DNA from 3 places in the Streptomyces sp. NPDC045701 genome. Region 2 is predicted to be linked to each of the others. Evidence: riboswitches for the same ligand, from Rfam matches in the RefSeq annotation. Region 2 holds a riboswitch; each other region holds the start of a gene.
The links. A riboswitch is a leader RNA that binds a small molecule or an ion and turns the genes downstream of it on or off. The one in region 2 is predicted to bind cyclic di-AMP.

Region 1: another riboswitch for cyclic di-AMP. It lies ahead of AC07DW_RS20180 (transglycosylase family protein); the one in region 2 lies ahead of AC07DW_RS26705 (M23 family metallopeptidase).
Region 3: another riboswitch for cyclic di-AMP. It lies ahead of AC07DW_RS30675 (M23 family metallopeptidase); the one in region 2 lies ahead of AC07DW_RS26705 (M23 family metallopeptidase).

What each region holds. Positions count from the first base shown of each region.
Region 1 is NZ_JBWKJV010000018.1:95,666-102,852, forward strand. Features, by position in the region: gene AC07DW_RS20155 (GtrA family protein) at 1-4, shown strand, start outside; gene AC07DW_RS20160 (SurA N-terminal domain-containing protein) at 96-731, shown strand; gene AC07DW_RS20165 (nucleoside triphosphate pyrophosphohydrolase) at 741-1,757, shown strand; gene AC07DW_RS20170 (cytochrome P450 family protein) at 2,060-3,298, shown strand; gene AC07DW_RS20175 (transglycosylase family protein) at 3,479-4,390, shown strand; cyclic di-AMP (ydaO/yuaA leader) riboswitch at 4,645-4,820, shown strand; gene AC07DW_RS20180 (transglycosylase family protein) at 4,824-5,555, shown strand; gene eno (phosphopyruvate hydratase) at 5,891-7,171, shown strand.
Region 2 is NZ_JBWKJV010000034.1:53,243-60,429, forward strand. Features, by position in the region: gene AC07DW_RS26695 (M16 family metallopeptidase) at 1-1,188, shown strand, start outside; gene AC07DW_RS26700 (M16 family metallopeptidase) at 1,215-2,579, shown strand; cyclic di-AMP (ydaO/yuaA leader) riboswitch at 2,790-2,953, shown strand; gene AC07DW_RS26705 (M23 family metallopeptidase) at 2,967-3,755, shown strand; gene AC07DW_RS26710 (GntR family transcriptional regulator) at 3,960-4,658, shown strand; gene AC07DW_RS26715 (HPr family phosphocarrier protein) at 4,856-5,137, opposite strand; gene AC07DW_RS26720 (bifunctional acetate--CoA ligase family protein/GNAT family N-acetyltransferase) at 5,313-7,187, shown strand, end outside.
Region 3 is NZ_JBWKJV010000066.1:3,264-10,450, reverse strand. Features, by position in the region: gene AC07DW_RS30690 (MBL fold metallo-hydrolase) at 495-1,691, opposite strand; gene AC07DW_RS30685 (TetR/AcrR family transcriptional regulator) at 1,931-2,611, shown strand; gene AC07DW_RS30680 (SGNH/GDSL hydrolase family protein) at 2,636-3,430, opposite strand; gene AC07DW_RS30675 (M23 family metallopeptidase) at 3,590-4,486, opposite strand; cyclic di-AMP (ydaO/yuaA leader) riboswitch at 4,489-4,649, opposite strand; gene AC07DW_RS30670 (tyrosine-protein phosphatase) at 5,369-6,181, shown strand; gene AC07DW_RS30665 (DUF6126 family protein) at 6,229-6,345, opposite strand; gene AC07DW_RS30660 (XRE family transcriptional regulator) at 6,365-7,015, opposite strand; gene AC07DW_RS30655 (aspartate aminotransferase family protein) at 7,056-7,187, opposite strand, start outside.

The DNA.
Region 1 (7,187 bases), on a different contig from region 2:
GTAGTGGCCTGAGCCACATTCACTGCCTACCATCGATCACCGCAAGGTCGTTCACACTGACGCACGACCCACGCCGGGAGGCTCCTTTGCACCGCCTGCATCGCCGCCGTCGCACCGCGCTCTCCGTCTCCGCCGCGCTGCTCGCCGCGGCTCCGCTCCTGACCGCCTGCGGAAGCGACGCCCATCCCGGCGCGGCGGCCGTCGTCGACGGCGACCGGATCGAGGTGGCCGCGCTCCAGGCCCAGGTCAGGGACGTACGCAGCGCCCAGGAGGCGTCGCCGCAGGCGAGGCAGCTGATCGAGGCGACCGGTGACCTGAACCGCGAGAAGCTCAACGGCATGATCTTCGACCGGGTGGTGCGGAAGGTCGCCGCCGACCAGGGGATCACCGCCAGCCGCAAGGAGATCCAGGAGACCCGGCGGGCCGCGGCGGCCCAGAGCGGCGGCGAGGAGCAGCTCGCCGCGATGCTGCTCCAGCAGCAGGGCGTCGCGCCGGACGAGATCGACGACGTGGTGCGGCGCAACGTCCTCATGAACAAGATCGCCGCGAAGCTGGGCGCGGGGAACACCCCGGAGGGGCAGCAGAAGCTCACCGAGGTCTTCGCCGCCGCGTCCAAGGCGCTCGACATCGACGTGAACCCCCGGTACGGCACCTGGGACAACGACAAGATCCAGCTGGGCGAGTACCGCGCGCCCTGGCTGCGGCAGCCGGCCGAGAAGCAGCAGATGTAGGTTCGAGGGGTGAACGCCGACACCCCCGAAACCCCCGACACCCCGGACTCCGACGGCCCCGGCCGGGTCGTCCTGCTCACTGCCAGCCACCGCGTCGCGCCCGGGCTGCTGTCCTGGCCGGCTTGGCGGGTGCTGCACGCCGCCGACCGGGTGCTGTGCGCCGACGACGCGCACCCGCAATTGCCGTACCTGCGCGAGGCCGGCGTCGCCGTGGAGATCGCCGCGCCCACCGCGCGGGAGCTGGTGGACGCCTGCGCGGGAGGCCGCACGGTCGTCGTCGTGGCGGGCGGTGAGGGCGACGGCGCGCTGACCGACGGGCTGGCCCGGATGGCGGGCTCCGGCCGGGTCGCGATGCCCGACCTGGAGCTGCTGCCGGGGTCGTACGACCTGCCGGGCGCGCGGCTGCTGGACCTGGTGGAGGTCATGGACCGGATCCGCCGGGAGTGCCCCTGGTCGTCGCGGCAGACTCACGGGGGTCTGGCGAAGTACGGCATCGAGGAGGCGTACGAGCTGGTCGAGGCCATCGAGGACGGCGACCGCGACGAGCTGCGCGAGGAGCTCGGGGACGTCCTGCTCCAGGTCGTCTTCCACGCGCGGATCGCCGAGGAGCACGAGGAGGAGCCGTTCTCCGTCGACGACGTGGCGGGCACGATCGTCGAGAAGCTCATCCACCGCCACCCCCACGTGTTCGGCGAGGAGCGCGCGGAGACGCCGGAGGAGGTCAAGGCGCACTGGCTGCGCACCAAGGCGATCGAGAAGCGGCGGGCGTCGGTGACCGACGGCGTCCCGCTCGGCCAGCCGGGCCTCGCGCTGGCGGCCAAGCTCGCGAGCCGGGTCCGCACCGCGGGCCTGGAGGTCGCCCTCCCGGCCGGTGAGGGTGTCGGCTACGAGCTGCTGGCCCTCGCCGTACGCGCCGAGGCGGAGGGCGTGGACCCGGAAGCCGCCCTCCGCGCGGCGGGCCGCGCCTACCGCGACGCCATCCGCGCGGCGGAGGGCCCGGGGGCGCCGGATACCGTCGAGGGGTGAACGCCCCGCACGACGCCCCGCACGACGCCCCGCGCCGCCCCTGCTCCCCGCCGGACGGCGCCGCAGCCGCCCCGCCCGCGCACGGCACCCCGTCCGCCCCGGGCCACCCACAGGACCCGGGCGCCCCACAGGACCCGGGCGCCGCGCAGGACCCGGACGCCCCACAGGACCCGGACGCCCCACAGGACGCGGGCGCCGCGCAGGACCCGCACGCGACGCCGGAACCGCGAGGCGCCGCCCGCGTCTCCCCGGGCGCCCCGGGGGACGGAGCGCGGGGGTGCCCGGCCGCGACCGCGCCCGAGCTGTTCACGTGGGAGTTCGCGACCGACCCCTATCCCGCGTACGCCTGGCTGCGGGAGCACGCGCCCGTGCACCGCACCCGGCTGCCCAGCGGGGTCGAGGCGTGGCTGGTGACGCGGTACGCGGACGCCCGGCAGGCGCTGGCCGACCAGCGGCTCAGCAAGAACCCGGCGCACCACGACGGGACCGAGCACGCCAGGGGCAGGACCGGCATCCCGGGCGAGCGCAAGGCCGACCTGATGACGCACCTGCTGAACATCGACCCGCCGGACCACACCCGGCTGCGACGGCTGGTGTCGAAGGCGTTCACGCCCCGCCGGGTCGCCGCCTTCGCCCCGCGCGTACAGGAGCTGACCGACCGGCTGATCGACGACTTCGCGGCGAGGGGCAGCGCGGACCTCATCCACGAGTTCGCCTTCCCTCTCCCCATCTACGCCATTTGCGACATGCTCGGCGTCCCCCGCGAGGACCAGGACGACTTCCGCGACTGGGCCGGAATGATGATCCGGCACGGCGGCGGGCCGCGCGGTGGGGTCGCGCGGTCGGTCAAGAAGATGCGCGGGTACCTCGCCGAGCTGATCCACCGCAAGCGGGAAGGTCTGCGGGAGGAAGGGGGCGACGACCTGATCTCGGGGCTCATCAGGGCCTCGGACCACGGCGAGCACCTCACCGAGAACGAGGCCGCCGCGATGGCGTTCATCCTCCTGTTCGCCGGCTTCGAGACGACCGTGAACCTGATCGGCAACGGGGTCCACTCCCTCCTCCGCCACCCGGACCAGCGCGAGCGCCTCCAGGCCTCCCTCGCCGCGGGCGAACCGGGGCTGCTGGAGACGGGCGTGGAGGAACTGCTGCGCTTCGACGGGCCGGTGGAGCTGGCGACGTGGCGGTTCGCGACCGAACCGCTCACCATCGGCGGTGAGCGGATCGCGGCCGGCGACCCCGTCCTCGTCGTCCTCGCCGCGGCCGACCGCGACCCGGAGCGGTTCGCCGAGCCGGACACGCTCGACCTGTCGCGGCGGGACAACCAGCACCTGGGTTACGGGCACGGCATCCACTACTGCCTCGGCGCGCCGCTCGCCCGGCTGGAGGGGCAGACCGCGCTCGCGACGCTGCTGACCCGGCTGCCCGACATCCGGCTCGCGGTGGATCCTGCCGATTTGCGGTGGCGCGGGGGGCTCATCATGCGTGGATTGCGTACGCTCCCGGTCGAGTTCACCCCATTGGCGAAGGACGCGAACTGACGGTCCGTCATTTCTGTGATCCTCGCGTGATCTCCGCTGCATCGACTTGTGACTGACGTTCGAATGCCGCTACGTTCACCGTCACCTCAGCAGTCACGCGAAAGGCAGCACCGCATGCGCTCCGGGAACGGCCGGCACCGACGACCCCGTCAAGCCCCCGCCATCGTTGTCGCGGCAGGGGTGACCGGATCCGCCATCGCGCTCCCGTTGCTCGGCGCGGGCTCCGCGACGGCGGCCGACGCCACCACCTGGGACCGGGTCGCCGAGTGCGAGTCCGGCGGCCTGTGGAGTGCCGACCTCGGCAACGGCTTCTACGGCGGCCTCCAGATGTCGCAGGCGACCTGGGAGTCGTACGGGGGTCTGGCGTACGCCGCGCGCCCCGACCTCGCCAGCCGCGCCGAGCAGATAGCCGTCGCCGAGAAGGTCTACGCCGCGACGGGCGTCCGGACCTGGGAGACCTGCGCCCCCGTCGCGGGCCTCGGCGGCGCCACCGCGACGCCGGACGCCGATCCCACGGGCACCGCCCCGGCCGCGCCCGGTGCTACGGACCCGGTCGGGACGCTCGAGGACCCGGGCACGCCCGAGGCCACCCGGCCCGCCGACCCGCTCCTGCCCGGCGAGCCCGTCACCACGGCGCCCGACGCGCCGCGGAGCCCCGCGTCCGGCGCCGGCAAGCACCGTGGCGAGCCCGCGAAGGAGGAGGGCGCGGTGACCGACCCGGTCGCCCCCGCCGACCCCACCGCGCCGACCGCCCCCGCCGACCCCGGCGCGCCGCTCAAGCCCGGCACTCCGGCGGCCGAAGGCACCCTGGAGCCCACCGATCCCGCAGACACCGGCAATTCGGTCATCGACCGCGAAAAGGACGGGCATCCCTCCCGGGGTGACGGGGCGACACGTGACCCCGGGACCGTCGGCGCCGGCGTGTACACGGTGCGGCCCGGCGACAACCTGTCGGTCATCGCGGACGAGCACAAGGTCGCCGGCGGCTGGTCCGCCCTCTACGAGGCCAACCAGGACACCGTCGGCGCCGACCCGGACCTCATCCTCCCTGGCCAGAGCCTGGAACTGACGCCGGATCAGCCTAAGGAATGAGACCGTATGTCCGCTTCTGTGTAAGTGAGACATGAATCTCTTCAGCCTGATGGGTGCGCCCCGGCCGTCCGAACCGCACAATCCGCCCTTCACCTGCGTAAACGCCCGTCAAGGGTGGGGGAGTAAGGGCGGATTGACCCCGATGTCCGTCTTTGAACTTCGGGAAGGTCTGTGTCTACGGTCGTGACCGCTCGCCATCGCGGGCCCCATCGACCGGAACGCCGAATCCTGCCGCCGGTCGACGGGAACAGTCGTCGCGTCATGCGCCGAAGGCAGGAGCGGGGGACCCAAGGTAAGTGCCGGGTCCGGCCATGGAGACATGGCGGGAACCGGCTTGGGGTGAAGCCGAGCGCACAGCTGTGCCGCACGGCCGGGCCACTCACTCGCCCGAACCCGACAGCTCACCTCGCAGGCGTCGGTGAGGAGATGTCCCATGCTGTTTTCCGGCAAGTCCAAGCACCGTCGCCCCTCCAAGGCCGCCCGATTCGTCGCCTTCGCCGGTATCACCGGTGCCGCCGTCGCCGCCCCGCTGATGGGCGCCACGACCGCCTCGGCCGCCACCACCGCCGAGTGGGACAAGGTCGCCCAGTGCGAGTCCGGCGGCAACTGGTCCATCAACACCGGCAACGGCTACTACGGCGGCCTCCAGTTCTCGGCCTCCACCTGGGCCGCGTACGGCGGTACCGCGTACGCCTCGACCGCCGACCAGGCGTCCAAGTCGCAGCAGATCGAGATAGCCGAGAAGGTCCTCGCGGGCCAGGGCAAGGGCGCGTGGCCGAGCTGCGGCGTCGGCCTCTCCGGAGCCGCGTACGACGGCGGTGGCGCCGAGCAGGCCCAGCCGCAGCAGGAGCGCGAGGCCGAGCAGCCCACCACGCGCAGCCAGCAGCGCACCGCGCCGCAGGCCGAGGCCGCGCCGAAGACCGAGGCCGCGCCGAAGACCGAGGCCGCGCCGAAGGCCGAGTCGAAGAAGACCGTCACCACCCCGACCGGCAAGAAGGTCGAGAAGGGTGACGGCGAGTACAAGGTGAAGGCCGGCGACACCCTCGGCATCATCGCCACCGAGAAGAAGGTCGCCGGCGGCTGGGAGAAGCTCTTCCAGCTGAACAAGGACATCGTCGACGACGCCGACCTGATCTACCCGGGTCAGCAGCTCCACCTGAGCTGACCCCCGGACCGCCCCGGCCCCGCGCGTTCCTCCCCGTAGCCCTGTGGGCCGGGCGGGACCCCGGGCCGGGGTTTTCCCGTTCCTTGGGCGGAAGCCCCCGGGGCCGGGGCGGGCCGGAGGGTGCGCCCCTGAGCGGGCTCCCGCACACCGCGACTACCGACCGGTAAGTTTCGTGGCGTTTTGCCGGTAATACAGCCTCGTGAGCCCTTTTTCGTCCCAGGAGGCGGGCGTCGGCGGGCGTCGGCCCCCCGGCCGGTTAGGCTCTTGCCGCAAGGCCGAAGAGACCCTGCACCGCATGCGTCACATTTTGCGTCACATCCCAGAAGGAGATGCTCGTGCCGTCCATCGACGTCGTCGTAGCCCGGGAAATCCTGGACTCCCGAGGCAACCCCACGGTCGAGGTCGAGGTCGGCCTCGACGACGGCAGCACCGGCCGTGCTGCCGTCCCGTCCGGTGCCTCCACCGGAGCGTTCGAGGCCCTCGAGCTCCGCGACGGTGACAAGGACCGTTACCTCGGCAAGGGTGTCGAGAAGGCCGTCCTCGCCGTCATCGAGCAGATCGGCCCGGAGCTCGTCGGCTACGACGCCACCGAGCAGCGGCTGATCGACCAGGCGATGTTCGACCTGGACGCCACCCCGGACAAGTCCTCGCTCGGCGCCAACGCCATCCTCGGCGTCTCCCTCGCCGTCGCGCACGCCGCCTCCGAGGCGTCCGACCTGCCGCTGTTCCGCTACCTGGGCGGCCCGAACGCGCACCTGCTGCCCGTTCCGATGATGAACATCTTGAACGGCGGCTCGCACGCCGACTCCAACGTGGACATCCAGGAGTTCATGATCGCGCCGATCGGCGCGGAGTCCTTCTCCGAGGCGCTGCGCTGGGGTGCCGAGGTCTACCACACCCTGAAGAAGGTCCTGAAGGAGAAGGGCCTCTCCACGGGTCTGGGCGACGAGGGCGGCTTCGCGCCGAACCTCGACTCCAACCGCGCCGCCCTCGACCTCATCCTCGAGGCCATCAAGCAGGCCGGTTACGCCCCGGGCAAGGACATCGCCCTGGCGCTCGACGTCGCAGCGTCCGAGTTCTACAAGGACGGCGCCTACGAGTTCGAGGGCAAGTCCCGCTCGGCCGCCGAGATGACGGACTACTACGCGGAGCTCGTCGACGCCTACCCGCTGGTCTCCATCGAGGACCCGCTGTTCGAGGACGACTGGGACGGCTGGAAGACCATCACCGAGAAGCTGGGCACCAAGGTGCAGCTGGTCGGTGACGACCTGTTCGTCACCAATCCCGAGCGCCTGGCCCGCGGCATCGAGGAGGGCGCCGCCAACGCGCTGCTCGTCAAGGTCAACCAGATCGGTTCGCTGACCGAGACCCTCGACGCCGTCGAGCTGGCCCAGCGCAACGGCTTCAAGTGCATGATGTCGCACCGCTCCGGCGAGACCGAGGACGTGACCATCGCCGACCTGGCCGTCGCCACCAACTGCGGCCAGATCAAGACCGGTGCCCCGGCCCGCTCCGAGCGCGTCGCCAAGTACAACCAGCTGCTGCGCATCGAGGAGATCCTCGACGACGCCGCCGTGTACGCGGGCCGCTCGGCCTTCCCGCGCTTCAAGGGCTGATCCTTCCCAGCCCGGG
Region 2 (7,187 bases):
GAGGTCGAGGGCCGCACCGGGCTCGCCCACCTCTTCGAGCACCTGATGTTCCAGGGCTCGAAGCAGGTCCAGGGCAACGGCCACTTCGAGCTGGTGCAGGGCGCCGGCGGTTCCCTCAACGGCACGACCAGTTTCGAGCGCACCAATTACTTCGAGACCATGCCCACCCACCAGCTGGAGCTGGCGCTGTGGCTGGAAGCCGACCGGATGGGCTCCCTGCTCGCCGCGCTCGACGACGAGTCCATGGAGAACCAGCGGGACGTCGTCAAGAACGAGCGCCGCCAGCGGTACGACAACGTTCCGTACGGCACCGCCTTCGAGAAGCTGACCGCCCTCGCCTACCCCGAGGGCCACCCTTACCACCACACCCCGATCGGCTCCATGGCCGACCTGGACGCCGCCACCCTCGAGGACGCTCGGCACTTCTTCCGTACGTATTACGCGCCCAACAACGCCGTCCTGTCGGTCGTCGGGGACATCGACCCGGAGCAGACGCTCGCCTGGATCGAGAAGTACTTCGGCTCCATCCCCTCCCACGACGGCAAGCAGCCGCCGCGCGACGGGACGCTTCCGGAGATCATCGGCGAGCAGCTGCGCGAGGTCGTCGAGGAGGAGGTCCCGGCCCGCGCCCTGATGGCCGCCTACCGGCTGCCGCACGACGGCACGCGCGAGTGCGACGCCGCCGACCTCGCCCTCACCATCCTGGGCGGCGGCGAGTCGTCGCGGCTGCACAACCGCCTGGTGCGCCGCGACCGCACGGCCGTGGCGGCCGGCTTCGGCCTGCTGCGCCTGGCGGGCGCGCCCTCGCTCGGCTGGCTGGACGTCAAGACGTCCGGCGGGGTGGAGGTGCCCGACATCGAGTCGGCCGTCGACGACGAGCTGGCCCGGTTCGCCGCCGAGGGCCCCACGCCCGAGGAGATGGAGCGCGCCCAGGCCCAGCTGGAGCGCGAGTGGCTGGACCGGCTGGGCACCGTCGCCGGCCGCGCCGACGAACTGTGCCGGTACGCGGTGCTGTTCGGCGATCCGCAGCTCGCCCTGACCGCCGTCCAGCGCGTCCTGGACGTCACGGCCGAGGAGGTGCAGGCGGTCGCCCAGGCCCGCCTCCGCCCCGACAACCGCGCGGTGCTGGTCTACGAACCCGCCGGCACCGCCCACAGCGACCAGGAAGAAGAGGGGGCCGACCAGTGAGCGACGCAGCTGTGTCCCTGACGTCCATGGAGTTCCACCCGCAGCCCCGGCCCGGGACCGCCAGGCCGTGGGCCTTCCCCGCCCCCGACCGCGGCACTCTCGACAACGGCCTGACGGTCCTGCGCTGCCACCGCCCCGGTCAGCAGGTCGTGGCCGTCGAGATCTTCCTCGCCGCGCCGCTGGAGGCCGAGCCCGAGGGTCTCGACGGCGTCGCCACGATCATGGCGCGGGCCCTGTCGGAGGGCACCGACAAGCACTCGGCGGAGGAGTTCGCCGCCGAGCTGGAGCGATGCGGCGCCACCCTCGACGCGCACGCGGACCACCCCGGTGTCCGGATCTCCCTCGAGGTGCCGGTCTCCCGCCTCTCCAAGGCCCTCGGGCTGGTCGCCGAGGCGCTGCGGGCCCCCGCCTTCGCCGACAGCGAGGTCGAGCGCCTGGTCCGCAACCGGCTCGACGAGATCCCGCACGAGATCGCCAACCCGGCCCGCCGTGCCGCCATGCAGCTCTCCAAGGAGCTGTTCCCGGCCACCTCCCGCATGTCGCGCCCCCGCCAGGGCACCGAGGCGACCGTCGCGGGCATCGACTCCGCGGCCGTGCGCGCCTTCTACGAGGCCCACGTACGGCCCGCGACCGCCACCGCCGTGGTCGTCGGCGACCTCACCGGCGTCGACCTCGACGCGGTGCTCGCCGACACGCTCGGAGCCTGGACCGGCGACACGGCCGAGCCCCGCCCCGTCCCGCCCGTGACGGCGGACGACACCGGCCGCGTCATCATCGTCGACCGCCCCGGCGCGGTGCAGACGCAGCTGCTCATCGGCCGTATCGGCGCCGACCGGCACGACCGGGTGTGGCCGGCCCAGGTGCTGGGCACCTACTGCCTGGGCGGCACCCTCACCTCCCGCCTGGACAAGGTCCTGCGCGAGGAGAAGGGCTACACCTACGGCGTACGGGCCTTCGGCCAGGTGCTGCGCTCCGGCCCCGAGGGCGGCGCCGCGATGCTCGCCATCAGCGGCTCGGTCGACACCCCGAACACCGGCCCCGCCCTCGACGACCTGTGGAAGGTGCTGCGCACCCTCGCCGCCGAGGGCCTGACCGACGCCGAGCGGGAGACGGCCGTGCAGAACCTGGTGGGCGTCGCCCCGCTCAAGTACGAGACGGCCGCCTCCGTCGCGGCCACCCTCGCCGACCAGGTCGAGCAGCACCTCCCGGACGACTTCCAGGCCCAGATGTACGCCCGGCTCGCGGAGACGGGCACCGTGGAGGCCACCGCGGCGGTCGTCAGCGCGTTCCCGACGGACCGTCTGGTCACGGTCCTCGTCGGTGACGCGGCTCAGATCAAGGAGCCCGTGGAAGCGCTCGGGATCGGCGAAGTGACGGTCGTCTCCGGCTGATTGGCGCGGCCTCGCCCCCTGGGCGGAACGCGTTGCGGGCCCCGGTACCGTTCGGTGCCGGGGCCCTGTCGTATGTCCGGTTTGTTGCGGAGATTCAGTGTCTGACCTGTGGCGTGCGCTACAAAAAACCGTGTCTGTTTGGTGATTGAAAGATCGGCCGCTTAGCGTCTGATGCGCTGCCCGACCGGTACCCGTCGCACCCGCGGCACCGGGCAGCCATCGCCGAGTCCCCGTCAGGCGCGAGCCTGGGGAGCCGGGGACCCACGTAGTCCCTGGGGTGAATCGGACGCCTTCGCACCCGTGCGGAGGGGCCCGTAGGAGACCTTCCTGCTCCGAACCCGTCAGCTAACCCGGTAGGCGAGAAGGAAGGAAAGGATCAGCCACTTCATGGCGTTCACCCGTGCCACCGGGAAGCACCGTGCCCCGAGCCGTCTGAGCCGCAAGAGCGCACACGTCGCCGGAGTCGCCGCCCTCGCCACCACCGGCGTCATCGGAACCCTCGCTTCCCCGGCCCTCGCCGCCGCCCCGGACACCGCTCCCGGTTCGCTCGAGGACACCGGCCTCACCCAGGCGGTCATCACGGACACCCTCGCCGAGCAGATCGACGCCCAGGCCGAGGCCCAGGAGCTGGAGGCCCAGGAGGCCGCCGCCAAGGCGGCCGCCCAGGCGAAGGCGGAGGCCGAGGCCAAGCGCAGGGCCGAGATCCGGGTGGAGGCCGCCCGGGAGGCCAAGGAGCGCGCCGACCGCGAGGCCGAGCGCCGGCGGCTGAACGCCTTCCAGCTGCCGGTCGAGGGCAGCTACGTCAGCACCGGGTACCAGACCGGCGGCGCCATGTGGTCCTCCGGCAGCCACACCGGCGTCGACTTCCACGCCGCCTCCGGCTCCCGCGTGGTCTCCGTGGGCGCGGGCACCGTCGTCGAGGCGGGCTGGGGCGGCGCGTACGGCAACAACGTCGTGATCCGGATGAACGACGGCACCTACACCCAGTACGGCCACCTCGCCTCCGTCAGCGTGTCGGCCGGCCAGACCGTGATGCCGGGCCAGCAGATAGGCCTGTCCGGCTCCACCGGCAACTCCTCCGGGCCGCACCTCCACTTCGAGGCCCGCACGAGCGCCGACTACGGCTCGGACATCGACCCCGTCGCGTACCTCCGCTCCCACGGCGTCAACGTCTGACCCCTTCCGCCCGTCGCCGAAGGCCCCGGTTCATGACCCGAACCGGGGCCTTCGGCGTGCCGGGGTCTCCCGGTGCGGGCCTGCTGGCCAAAAAGAACTCAATGGATTCCGGGTGGCTGTCGGAAAGTGCGGTTCTCTGCAATAGAGTCACTCGACAGGCGTCAATCGGCGGAGTTTCGCGCGGATAAAGTTGGGGGTTCTGGTATGCGCATTCCCGCGCCCTCGGTATGCACGGCGATCCGCGACGACATCGTCACCGGGGTGTTCGCGCGCGGCAGCCGGCTCACCGAGGAGCAGCTGGCCCGCCGCTACGGGGTCTCGCGGGTACCGGTCCGTGAGGCGCTGCGCACCCTGGAGTCGGAGGGGTTCGTCACCACCCGCCGCCATGTCGGCGCGTGCGTCGCCGAGCCCACCGAGCAGGAGGCCGCCGACCTGCTGGAGATGCGGACGCTGCTGGAGCCGCTGGGCGCCGCCCGCGCCGCCCAGCGCCGGACCGATGCCCATCTCAAGGTGCTCAGGGGGCTGGTCAGGCTGGGCCAGGAGCGGGCGCGCCGCGGCCAGGGGGAGGATCTGCGCTCGCTGGGCGGCTGGTTCCACGAGACGCTCGCCCAGGCGTCCGGCAGCCCCGCGCTGACGGCGCTGCTGACTCAGCTGCGGCACAAGATCGCGTGGATGTACGTGGTCGACCAGCCCGCCCGGCCGGCCGAGGTGTGGGCCGAGTACGGCGCGATCGTGGACGCCGTGGCCCGGGGCGACGCCGAGCGGGCCCGCACGCTCACCACCCTGCACGTGGAGCGCGCGCTCACCGCGCACCGGCTGCGGCGGGTGGAGCGGCCGGTCCCGGGCGGGGGTGTGGTGAGGACTTCGCAACACCGCGTAAACACCGCGAGCGTCCGCAATTAACAGCGGCACCGTATACAAAGAAGAGGGAATTTCCGTCCCGGAATTCACCCTGCCTGAAAAGGGCTGATGTTCCCCGCGCTTTCCGGGTTCCGTGATTCCAGGATTCCGGCGTCGGCCGGTGCCGGTGAAACAGCGGAGCCGTACCACCCGGGGTCGGGGGTACGGCTCGGCGGTGAGACTGTGGGGCGACCGGAAGGTCAGACGGTCTCGGGGAGCTCTTCGAGACCCTCGGCGACCAGCTTCGCCAGACGGTCCAGGGCGGCGTCCGCGCCCTCCGCGTCCGAAGCGAGCACGATCTCCTCGCCGCCCTGCGCGCCCAGGCCCAGCACCGCGAGCATCGACGCGGCGTTGACCGGGTTGCCGTCGGCCTTGGCGATCGTCACGGGGACGCCGGAGGCCGTGGCGGCACGGACGAAGATGGAGGCGGGGCGGGCGTGCAGGCCCTCGGCCCAGCCGACGTTGACGCGGCGCTCAGCCATGGTGTTGCCCTTCGAGTCTCGGCGGTTGTCTAGACCAGTTGTCGAATCCAGTCTCTCACGTCCCGCGGGGTGCTCGAACCGGCTCCACGGGGCCACGTCGGCCGGTCGGCCGGCCTCACCCAGCGTTGTCCACAGCACCTCCGCGACCGGGCGTCCGCACCGTACCCTGGGGCCCATGCGGACCCCGTCGGATCAGCCGGAACACGTGTACCCCGACCACTGGGAGGCCGACGTCGTGCTGCGGGACGGCGGCACCGCGCGGATCAGGCCGATCACCACGGATGACGCCGAACGCCTGGTCAGCTTCTACGAACAGGTCTCGGACGAGTCGAAGTACTACCGGTTCTTCGCACCCTACCCCCGGCTCTCCGCCAAGGACGTGCGCCGCTTCACCCACCACGACTACGTGGACCGGGTGGGGCTCGCGGCCACCGTCGGCGGCGAGTTCATCGCCACGGTCCGTTACGACCGGATCAACGCACAGGGCCTGCCCGCGAGCGCCCCGGCCGACGAGGCGGAGGTGGCCTTCCTCGTCCAGGACGCCCACCAGGGGCGAGGTGTCGCCTCCGCGCTGCTCGAGCACATCGCCGCCGTCGCCCGGGAGCGCGGCATCCGGCGGTTCGCGGCCGAGGTGCTGCCCGCCAACAACAAGATGATCAAGGTGTTCACGGACGCCGGCTACACGCAGAAGCGCAGTTTCGAGGACGGCGCCGTGCGCCTCCACCTCGACCTGGAGCCCACCGACCGGTCCCTCGCCGTCCAGCGCGCCCGTGAGCAGCGCGCCGAGGCCCGGTCCGTGCAGCGGCTCCTCGCGCCCGGCTCCGTGGCGGTCATCGGCGCCGGCCGCGCCCCCGGCGGGGTCGGCCGCACGGTCCTGCGCAACCTCCTGGACGCCGGGTACACGGGCCGTACGTACGCAGTGAACCGAGCCCTGCCCGACACGACGACCTCGCTGGACGGGGTGCCCGCCTTCCGCTCCGTCGCCGACATCGGCCAGCCCGTCGACCTCGCCGTCGTCGCCGTGCCGGCGGAGCGGGTCCCGGAGGTCGTCGCCGACTGCGGCGAGCACGACGTGCAGGGCCTGGTCGTGCTGACCGCCGGGTACGCCGAACAGGGCGCCGAGGGCCGGGCCCGGCAGCGGGAACTCGTGCGCCAGGCCCGTTCGTACGGCATGCGGATCATCGGCCCCAACGCGTTCGGGATCATCAACACCGCGCCCGGTGCGCGGCTCAACGCCTCGCTCGCGCCGCACCCGCCGGCGGCCGGGCGGATCGGTCTGTTCACCCAGTCCGGCGCCATCGGCATCGCCCTGCTGTCCGGGCTCCACCGGCGCGGCGCCGGCCTGTCGTCCTTCATCTCGGCGGGCAACCGCGCGGACGTGTCGGGCAACGACTTCCTCCAGCACTGGTACGACGACCCGGACACCGACGTCGTCCTGCTGTACCTGGAGTCGATCGGCAACCCCCGCAAGTTCACCAGGCTCGCCCGGCGTACGGCGGCGGTGAAGCCGGTCGTCGTGGTCAAGGGCGCCCGGCACAGCGGCAGCGCCCCTCCCGGCCACGCCGTGCCGGTCACCCGTGTCCCGCACACCACGGTCTCCGCGCTGCTCCGGCAGGCCGGCGTGATCCGGGTCGACACGGTCACCGAACTGGTCGACGCCGGCCTGCTCCTGGCCGGGCAGCCGCTCCCGGCGGGCCCGCGCGTCGCGATCCTCGGCAACTCGGAGTCGCTCGGCCTCCTGACGTACGACGCCTGCCTCACGGAGGGGCTCCGCCCCCGGCGTCCCCGCGACCTGACGACTGCGGCCACACCGCGGGACTTCCGCACCGCCCTCACCGAGGCCCTCCGGGACGACACGTGCGACGCGGTCGTGGTCACCGCGATCCCCTGGGTCGGGGAGAACGGGACCACCGAGTCCGGCGACGGCCAGGTCCTGGCCGAGGCGCTGCGGGCCGCCACCGAGGAGGCGCCGGCCAAGCCGGTGCTGGTCGTCCACGTGGAGATGGGCGCCCTCGCCGACGCCCTGGCGGCGGCCACCAGCACGGCGCCG
Region 3 (7,187 bases), on a different contig from region 2:
GTTCGGACTCGATGTCGCGGCGGGGGCGCCCTGCGCCACATGAGCCCGCCGTCGACCACCGGCAACACACAGTAGTCGTCATGACGTACTGAGCGATGCTCAGTTGACAAACTTGCCCGCCAGGCGTCCCGCTCTGGTATGAGGGCCCGTACGGCCGCCCGATAACGTGACGGCGACTCCGGCGCGGGTATGCCGCGTCCTCGGGCGCGGCCGGCCAAGCCCCCGCCGCCTCTCGGGGCGAACGGCCGCGTCACGCGGCGGACAGAGGCGCCCCGGGCCCGGCCGCGCCCGGCGCCGTGCCGTCCGTCGAGCACGCTCCGGGCGCACCACCGGAAGCCCGGCACCGGCGACGCGAACCCGAGGGCCCCCGGCCCCGCCGCCCGTACGGGCACCGCCTCCGGCCGGGTACCGACGGCGCGAGCGCCGGGCCCGCCGGCGGGCTTCCCGGTGCGAGCGCCGCTCGTGCGGGGCGGGGTGTCAGGGTCCCGGCCGGGTCACCGCTCGCCGGCGAGGTCCAGGTCGCCCCGGAGGCCGGGGGCGGGCCCGGCGGCCTCGGGGCGGCGCCACGGGCGTGCGATCGGCGCCGAGACCGCCCGCCACCAGGGGCCGCCCGGGACGCTCCCGGCGGGTTCGAAGGGCTGCCCCGGCACGGGGAGCGCCACCGTCTGCCCGGCCTCCCCGGCGACGTCCCTGGTCCACTCACCCGGCTCCGCCCACGCGTGCGGGGCCAGGTTGAAGGTGCCCCAGTGGATCGGCAGCAGCACGCCGCGCGGCTCGGAGCCCTGGAGGTCGAGGTGGGCCCGCAGACCTTCGGCCGGTGTCATGTGGATGTCGGGCCAGTACGCGCTGTACGCCCCTATCTGGATCATGGTCGCGTCGAACGGGCCGTGCTCGGCGCCGATGTCGCGGAAGCCCTCGAAGTAGCCCGTGTCGCCGCTGTGGAAGACCCGGTGCTCGGGGCCCGCGACGGCCCAGGAGGCCCACAGGGTGTGCTGCTGGTTGCGCAGGCCCCGGCCGCAGAAGTGGCGGGCCGGGGTGGCGGTCAGCCGCAGGTCGCCGATCCGCGTCGACTCGTTCCAGTCCAGCTCCCGGAGCCGGGACGCCGGCACGCCCCAGTGTTCCAGGTGCGCGCCGACGCCGAGCGGTACGGCGAAGAGGGTGTCCGTGGCGGCCAGGGCGCGGATGGTCGGGAGGTCGAGGTGGTCGTAGTGGTCGTGGGAGATGACGACGACGTCGACCGGTCCGAGCGCGGCGAGCGACAGCGGGACGGGGTGGAGCCGCTTGGGTCCGGCGAAGGAGAAGGGGGAGCAGCGCTCGCCCCAGACCGGGTCGAAGAGCACGCGGTGGCCGTCGATCTCCACCAGCACGCTGGAGTGCCCGATCCAGGTGAGCCGCAGTCCGGAGACCGGCGGGCGCGCGAGGTCGGCGACGATGGTGGGGTGTACGGGGATGGGGCCGGACGGGGCCCGCCGCGCCCGGGACTCCTTCTCGAAATAGGTTTTCGCGAACTCCACCGAGGAGCCGGACGGTCTGTGCTCGGTCCCCACCGGGTTGCGGAACACCCCGTCGGCGAAGTTCGGGGAGCGGCGGATCCGCTCCATCCGCTCTCCGGTGGCATCCGCGCCGAAGCCGGCGGGCCGCAGTGTACGCAGGTGGGATCGGAGCTGGTGCGGTACGCCGGTGCGGTTCACGGGTCCTCCAGGGGTGAGGGTCCCTCCATTATGGGCGGGGGGTGTGACAGCGCCGGACCGGGGCCGTCACAACGGACCTCCGGCACGGGGACGGCGCGGGGACGGCGCCGGACGGCGCCGGACGGCCCGGGAGACGGCACGGCGGTCGGCGCGGCGGTCGGTGCCGAGGGTGGCGCGGTGCGTGGCGGCCGCGTGCGCGACGGGTGCCCGGCGTCCGCCCGACGGCCTAGGGTGGCGGCGTGGGCAGAGTGCGGTTGAGCGTGGCCGAGCGGCGGGAGGAACTCCTGCGGGCCGCGGTCGAGCAGATCGAGGCGCGGGGCGTGGCGGCCGTGCGGATCGCCGATGTGGCGTCCGCCCTGGGGGTGAGCAACGCCCTGGTGCTGTACCACTTCTCGACCAAGGAGAGGCTCGTCGCGGCCGCCTTCGCGCACGCCGCCGAGGGCGACCTCGCGCACCTGCGGCGGCTGCTCGGTCGCCGGACGACGGCGGTCCGCCGGCTGCGGGCGGCCGTGCACTGGTACGCCCCGACGGGCCGGGCCAAGGGATGGCGCCTGTGGATCGAGGGCTGGGCGGCGGCCCTGCGCGAGCCCGCGCTGCGGGAGGTCGCCCAGGACCTCGACCGGCAGTGGAAGGCGGCGCTGACCGATGTCATCGCGGAGGGGACGGCGGCGGGCGAGTTCCGCTGCGAGGACCCGGCCGCGGCGGCCTGGCGGCTGACGGCGTTCCTGGACGGCCTGGCGGTCCAGATGACCGCGTACGCGGCGCCCTTCAGCCGCGCCGCCATGCTGGCCTGGGCGGACGAGGCCCTCGCCCGGGAGATCGGCCTCGCCGATCGCCCGCCAGGCCCGGACACCCCCGCCGGCCCTGGAACGCCCGGCGGCCAGGACACCCCCGCCGGCCCTGGAACGCCCGGCGCCTGAACGCCCGGTCGCCGGCCCCCGTCCCTACAGCGGCAGCAGGTCCGGGCGTTTGGCCGAGACGTGGTCGCCGGAGGACTCGCCGCGCAGCCGGCGGCCGATCCACGGGACGAGGTACTCGCGGGCCCAGTTGATGTCGTCGCGGCGCACTTCGAGGGTGCCGCGCGGCGGCAGCGGCGGCCAGGGCTGGTCGGGGTCGGCGGGGACGTCGACGCCGAGGACCTGCCCGGCCCGGAGCGCGACGCGCGTGTGGCCCTCGGGCGACAGGTGCAGCCGGTCGCCGTCCCAGGCCCGCATGTCCTGCACGGTCCTCAGGGACCACAGGTCCAGCACCGGGCAGCCGTAGCGGTCGGCGACCGCGCGTACGTGTCCGTTGTACGTGGCGATCTTGCCGCGCAGCCGGCGGAGCACGGGCATGGCCCGGGTGTCGAACCCGGTCGTCACCAGGACCGTGCCGACGACGGACGTCAGGTCGGCCACGGCGCGCTCGAAGCGCTCGGCCACGTCGTCCGGGTCGCTGCCCGGCCGGATGATGTCGTTGCCGCCCGCGCAGAAGGTCACCAGGTCGGGGGCGAGTTCCATGGCCCGCGGAACCTGCTCCTCCACGATCTGGTCGAGGAGGCGCCCGCGTACGGCGAGGTTGGCGTACCGGAACTGCTCGGGGTCCGGAAGCCGGTCGGCGAGCAGCACCGCGAGGCGGTCCGCCCAGCCGACGAATCTTCCGTCGGGGCCCGGGTCTCCGACGCCCTCGGTGAAACTGTCACCGATCGCCGCGTACGACCCGAATACGTCACTGTCTCTGAATGTCGAATCGTCTGCCACGGAAGCACATCCTTCACCCGGGGATGTGACCTACGCGACCGTAAGAGGAGTTGACGGGGGGTGATCTTTACCACCGGTCAAGTTTCCGCCAAGCCGGAATACGCCTCCGCCCGGCACCGGGGCACGGTGCCGGGCGGGAACGCTCACGCGCGTGGGGCGTCAGATGGAGACGCCGTGCTGACGGAGGTAGGCCAGCGGGTCGATGACCGAGCCGTAGCTGGGGCTCGTGCGGATCTCGAAGTGCAGGTGCGGACCGGTGGAGTTGCCGGTGGAGCCGGACAGGCCGATCTGCTGACCACCGCTCACGGTCTGGCCGGAGGAGACGGACAGCGAGGAGAGGTGGGCGTACTGCGAGTAGTTGCCGTCGGCGTGCTGGATGACGACCTCGTTGCCGTACGCGCCGCTCCAGCCGGCCGACACGACGGTGCCCGGTCCGACGGCCTTGACGGTGGTGCCGGAGGAGGCGGAGAAGTCGACGCCCGTGTGGTAGCCGGAGGACCAGCTGGAGCCGGAGGCCCGGTACGGGGTGGTGACGCCGGCGTCGACCGGGGCGGTGAAGCCCGAGCCGCTGGTCCGCGGGGCGGCCTGGGCCGGGGCCTCGGTCTTCGCGGCGGAGCGGGTGGCGCGGCTCTCCTCGCGGGTGTCGTCGGCCTTCGGAGCGGCCGGGGCGGCCTTCTTCGGGGCGGCCGTGGACTTGGCGCCGAGGGTGAGCTTCATGCCCGGGAGGATCAGCGAGGGGTCCTCGCCGATGACCTGGCGGTTGTCCTTGTAGAGCTTCTGCCAGCCGCCCTTGACGTTCTTGTTCTTGGCGATCTTGGAGAGGTAGTCACCCGCGACGACCGTGTACGTGCGCGGGGCGGCCTTCTTCGGGGCGGCCTCGGCGGCGGTGTGCGCGGCGGTGACGGCCTGCTGCGGAGCGGCGGCCGGGGCGGCGGCGTGCGCGCCGGTGGCACCGAGCAGCGGGAGGGCGATGGCGGCGCCACCCGTTCCGGCGGCGACGAGACCACGGGTGAGGGCGTGGGACTTGGGACGGCGGTGCTTACCCTTCGCGGGCATGATGAATTCCTCTCCGGCGCCTGCGAGGTGAGCTGTCGGGTTCGGACTGGAGTTGCCCGGCCGCGCCCTGGCGCGACTTCACCCCGAGCCGTCCCGGAATTCCGGGACGGCGACTTACCTGGGTCCCCCGCTCCTGCCACACGTGGGTGGGTGCGAATTCCGACCGGCGGCAGGATTCGGCGGTCCGGTCGGATTGCCGTGACCGTAAGCGAGCCGGGTCGGGGTGAACAAGCCGCCGCTTTCCCCTCACCATTCCCGGTGGCGTGACGACAGCCGAATTCCGGTCACCCTCCGTGGATTAGGGATCATGAATTCCCGTTCCGGGCGCGGAATTCACGACGCGCGTCCCGCCACGGACGGTCACGGTTATGACGCTGCTCACGTGACCCCATGCCACCTCCCGCACCCCGGGGGCAAGTTATCCCTAAACCACCAATACGGACAGATCCGTCAATCCTTGACGAGACACTACGATCGACCCCAATCCCTCCCCCTCTCACCACCGGAAGCCCACCCACCACGACCCCGGCGCGTCGCCGAGCAGAGGGCGGCAAAACGGGACGGAAGCTATAAATGCCATTCCTGCCCAGCCCTCGACGGCCTGCGCCTCACTAGGGACGAACTCGTCATGAACGGGCTGTACGTCTCACCGGCGAGGCCCGGTCACACAGCGGCCCGGCCGTCTCGTCCACCCCTCCCCCACGCCGTGCGGATCGCGGGCACGGCCCGCGCGCATCGACGGCCTCCGAACGGGCCCGACCAGGGGAAGGACAATGTATGTGCGAGGCGCACGGAGATTGATTGCCCGAGGAACCGATGTCGTATCGTCGGACCGCGACATCGTCGGCGGCCGACGCCGACCGCAGACACGGAGGAGCCCCCGTGACGCAGCAGCTGCCGCAGGTCCCGTCGATCGAGCCCGAGCTGACCGGAGTGCGCAACTTCCGTGACGTGGGTGGGCTTCCGACCGTGGACGGCCGGCGGGTGCGCCACGGCAGGCTGTACCGGAGCGGTCACCTCGCGCACGCGACGGGCGAGGACGCCGCCTTCCTCGCCGGCCTCGGCCTGCACACGATCTTCGACTTCCGCAACGCCGCCGACCAGAAGCTCGAGGGCCCGGACGTCGAGCTGCCCGGTGTGCGGAACGTGAACATCCCGCTCTCCGACCCGGCCGACGGCGCGGAGTTCTGGACCATGGTCCGCGACGGCGATCTCGACCAGCTGCGGGCGATCCTCGACGACGGCAAGGCGGCGGCCCGGATGACGGCCTCGTACCGCATGATCATCAAGGAGCGCACAGCCGAGCACAGCCGGGTGCTGCACGCCCTGGCGGAGGACAGCGTCCCCGCGCTGATGCACTGCGCGGCCGGCAAGGACCGGGCGGGCCTGTCCATAGCGGTGTCCCTGCTGGCGGTCGGCGTCGAACGGGAGGCGATCGAGGAGGACTACCTCAAGTCCAACGATCCGCGCCGCCGCTACAAGGTGCGCCGCAGCGACAGCTCCCCCGCCGGTATGTCACCCGAGGTCATGGAGCTGCTCAACCCGCTCTTCGAGGCGCGCGTCGAGTACCTGTCGGCGGCGTTCTCGACGATCGAGGAGACCTGGGGCTCGACCGAGCGCTACCTGACCGAGGGGCTGGGGCTCAGCCCCGAGACGCGCGAGCGGCTGCGCGAGCGCCTGCTCGACCAGAGCTGAGCCCCGGCTCGACGCGGACCGGCTTCGGAACCGGCCCGCCCCCGTCCCTACTCGGCCCCGAGCGCGAACAGCAGGTAGAGGAAGGCCGCGAAGAGGTGGCCCGCGACCAGGTAGGCGAACAGCCGGACGACGAGTCCCCGGGGGAACTTCCCTTCATGGGACATGCGATCTCTCCGATCCGGGTCAGCGGCGGTGGGCGCCCGCGCCGAGGCACAGGTCGGCCGTGGCGCTCTGCATGAGGGTGTGGACGAACAGCAGCTCCGCCCCGCCGCGGGTGGCCGCGGCGATACGGTGCGGGGTCAGCGAGTCGAAGTGCGCGCTGTCCCCGGGGTCGAGGACGTGGACGGCCTCCCCGAGGGCCAGGCGCACCCGCCCGTCGAGGACGTACAGCCACTCCTCGCCCGGGTGGACGCGCACCAGGTCGCTCCGCGTGGCGTACGGCACCTGGACGCGCAGCGCCTGCATCGCCCGCCCGGGGCCGCCGGCCTGGCGGTAGACCCAGCCGTCCGCCTCGGCGGGCTCGGCCAGGCCACCGCGCACGACGGGGTCGCGCTCCTGGGGCGCCTCGCCCAGCAGCTCGGAGACGGTCGTACCGTAGATGCGGGCCAGACCGAGCAGCATGGGCAGCGAGGGCTGGCGGCGACCGGTCTCCAGCCGCGACAGGTGGGCCGGGGAGAGCCCGGCGCGCTGTGCGGCGGCCTCCAGAGTGAGTCCGCGGCGCCGCCGCAGCGCGCGCAGCCGCGGCGCGACGTCCGGCAGGGCCACGGAGGACGCGCCGTCGGGCTCCGGGCCTTCGGGCCCGGGGCCGGACGGCGCGTCGGCTGGGGTGCTCATGCGGCCATTGCGCCACTTTCTTTCCTCAGGGGCAAGTTTCTTACCCCGGAGGCAAATCTCGGCGGCCGGCGACCGCCTGCTTCACCAGGGTCCGGCCGAAGTCCCAGATCAGGCCGCCGCCGCTGTGCGCCTCGTCCATGACTGCGGTGAACGCCCCCACGAACCGGTCCAC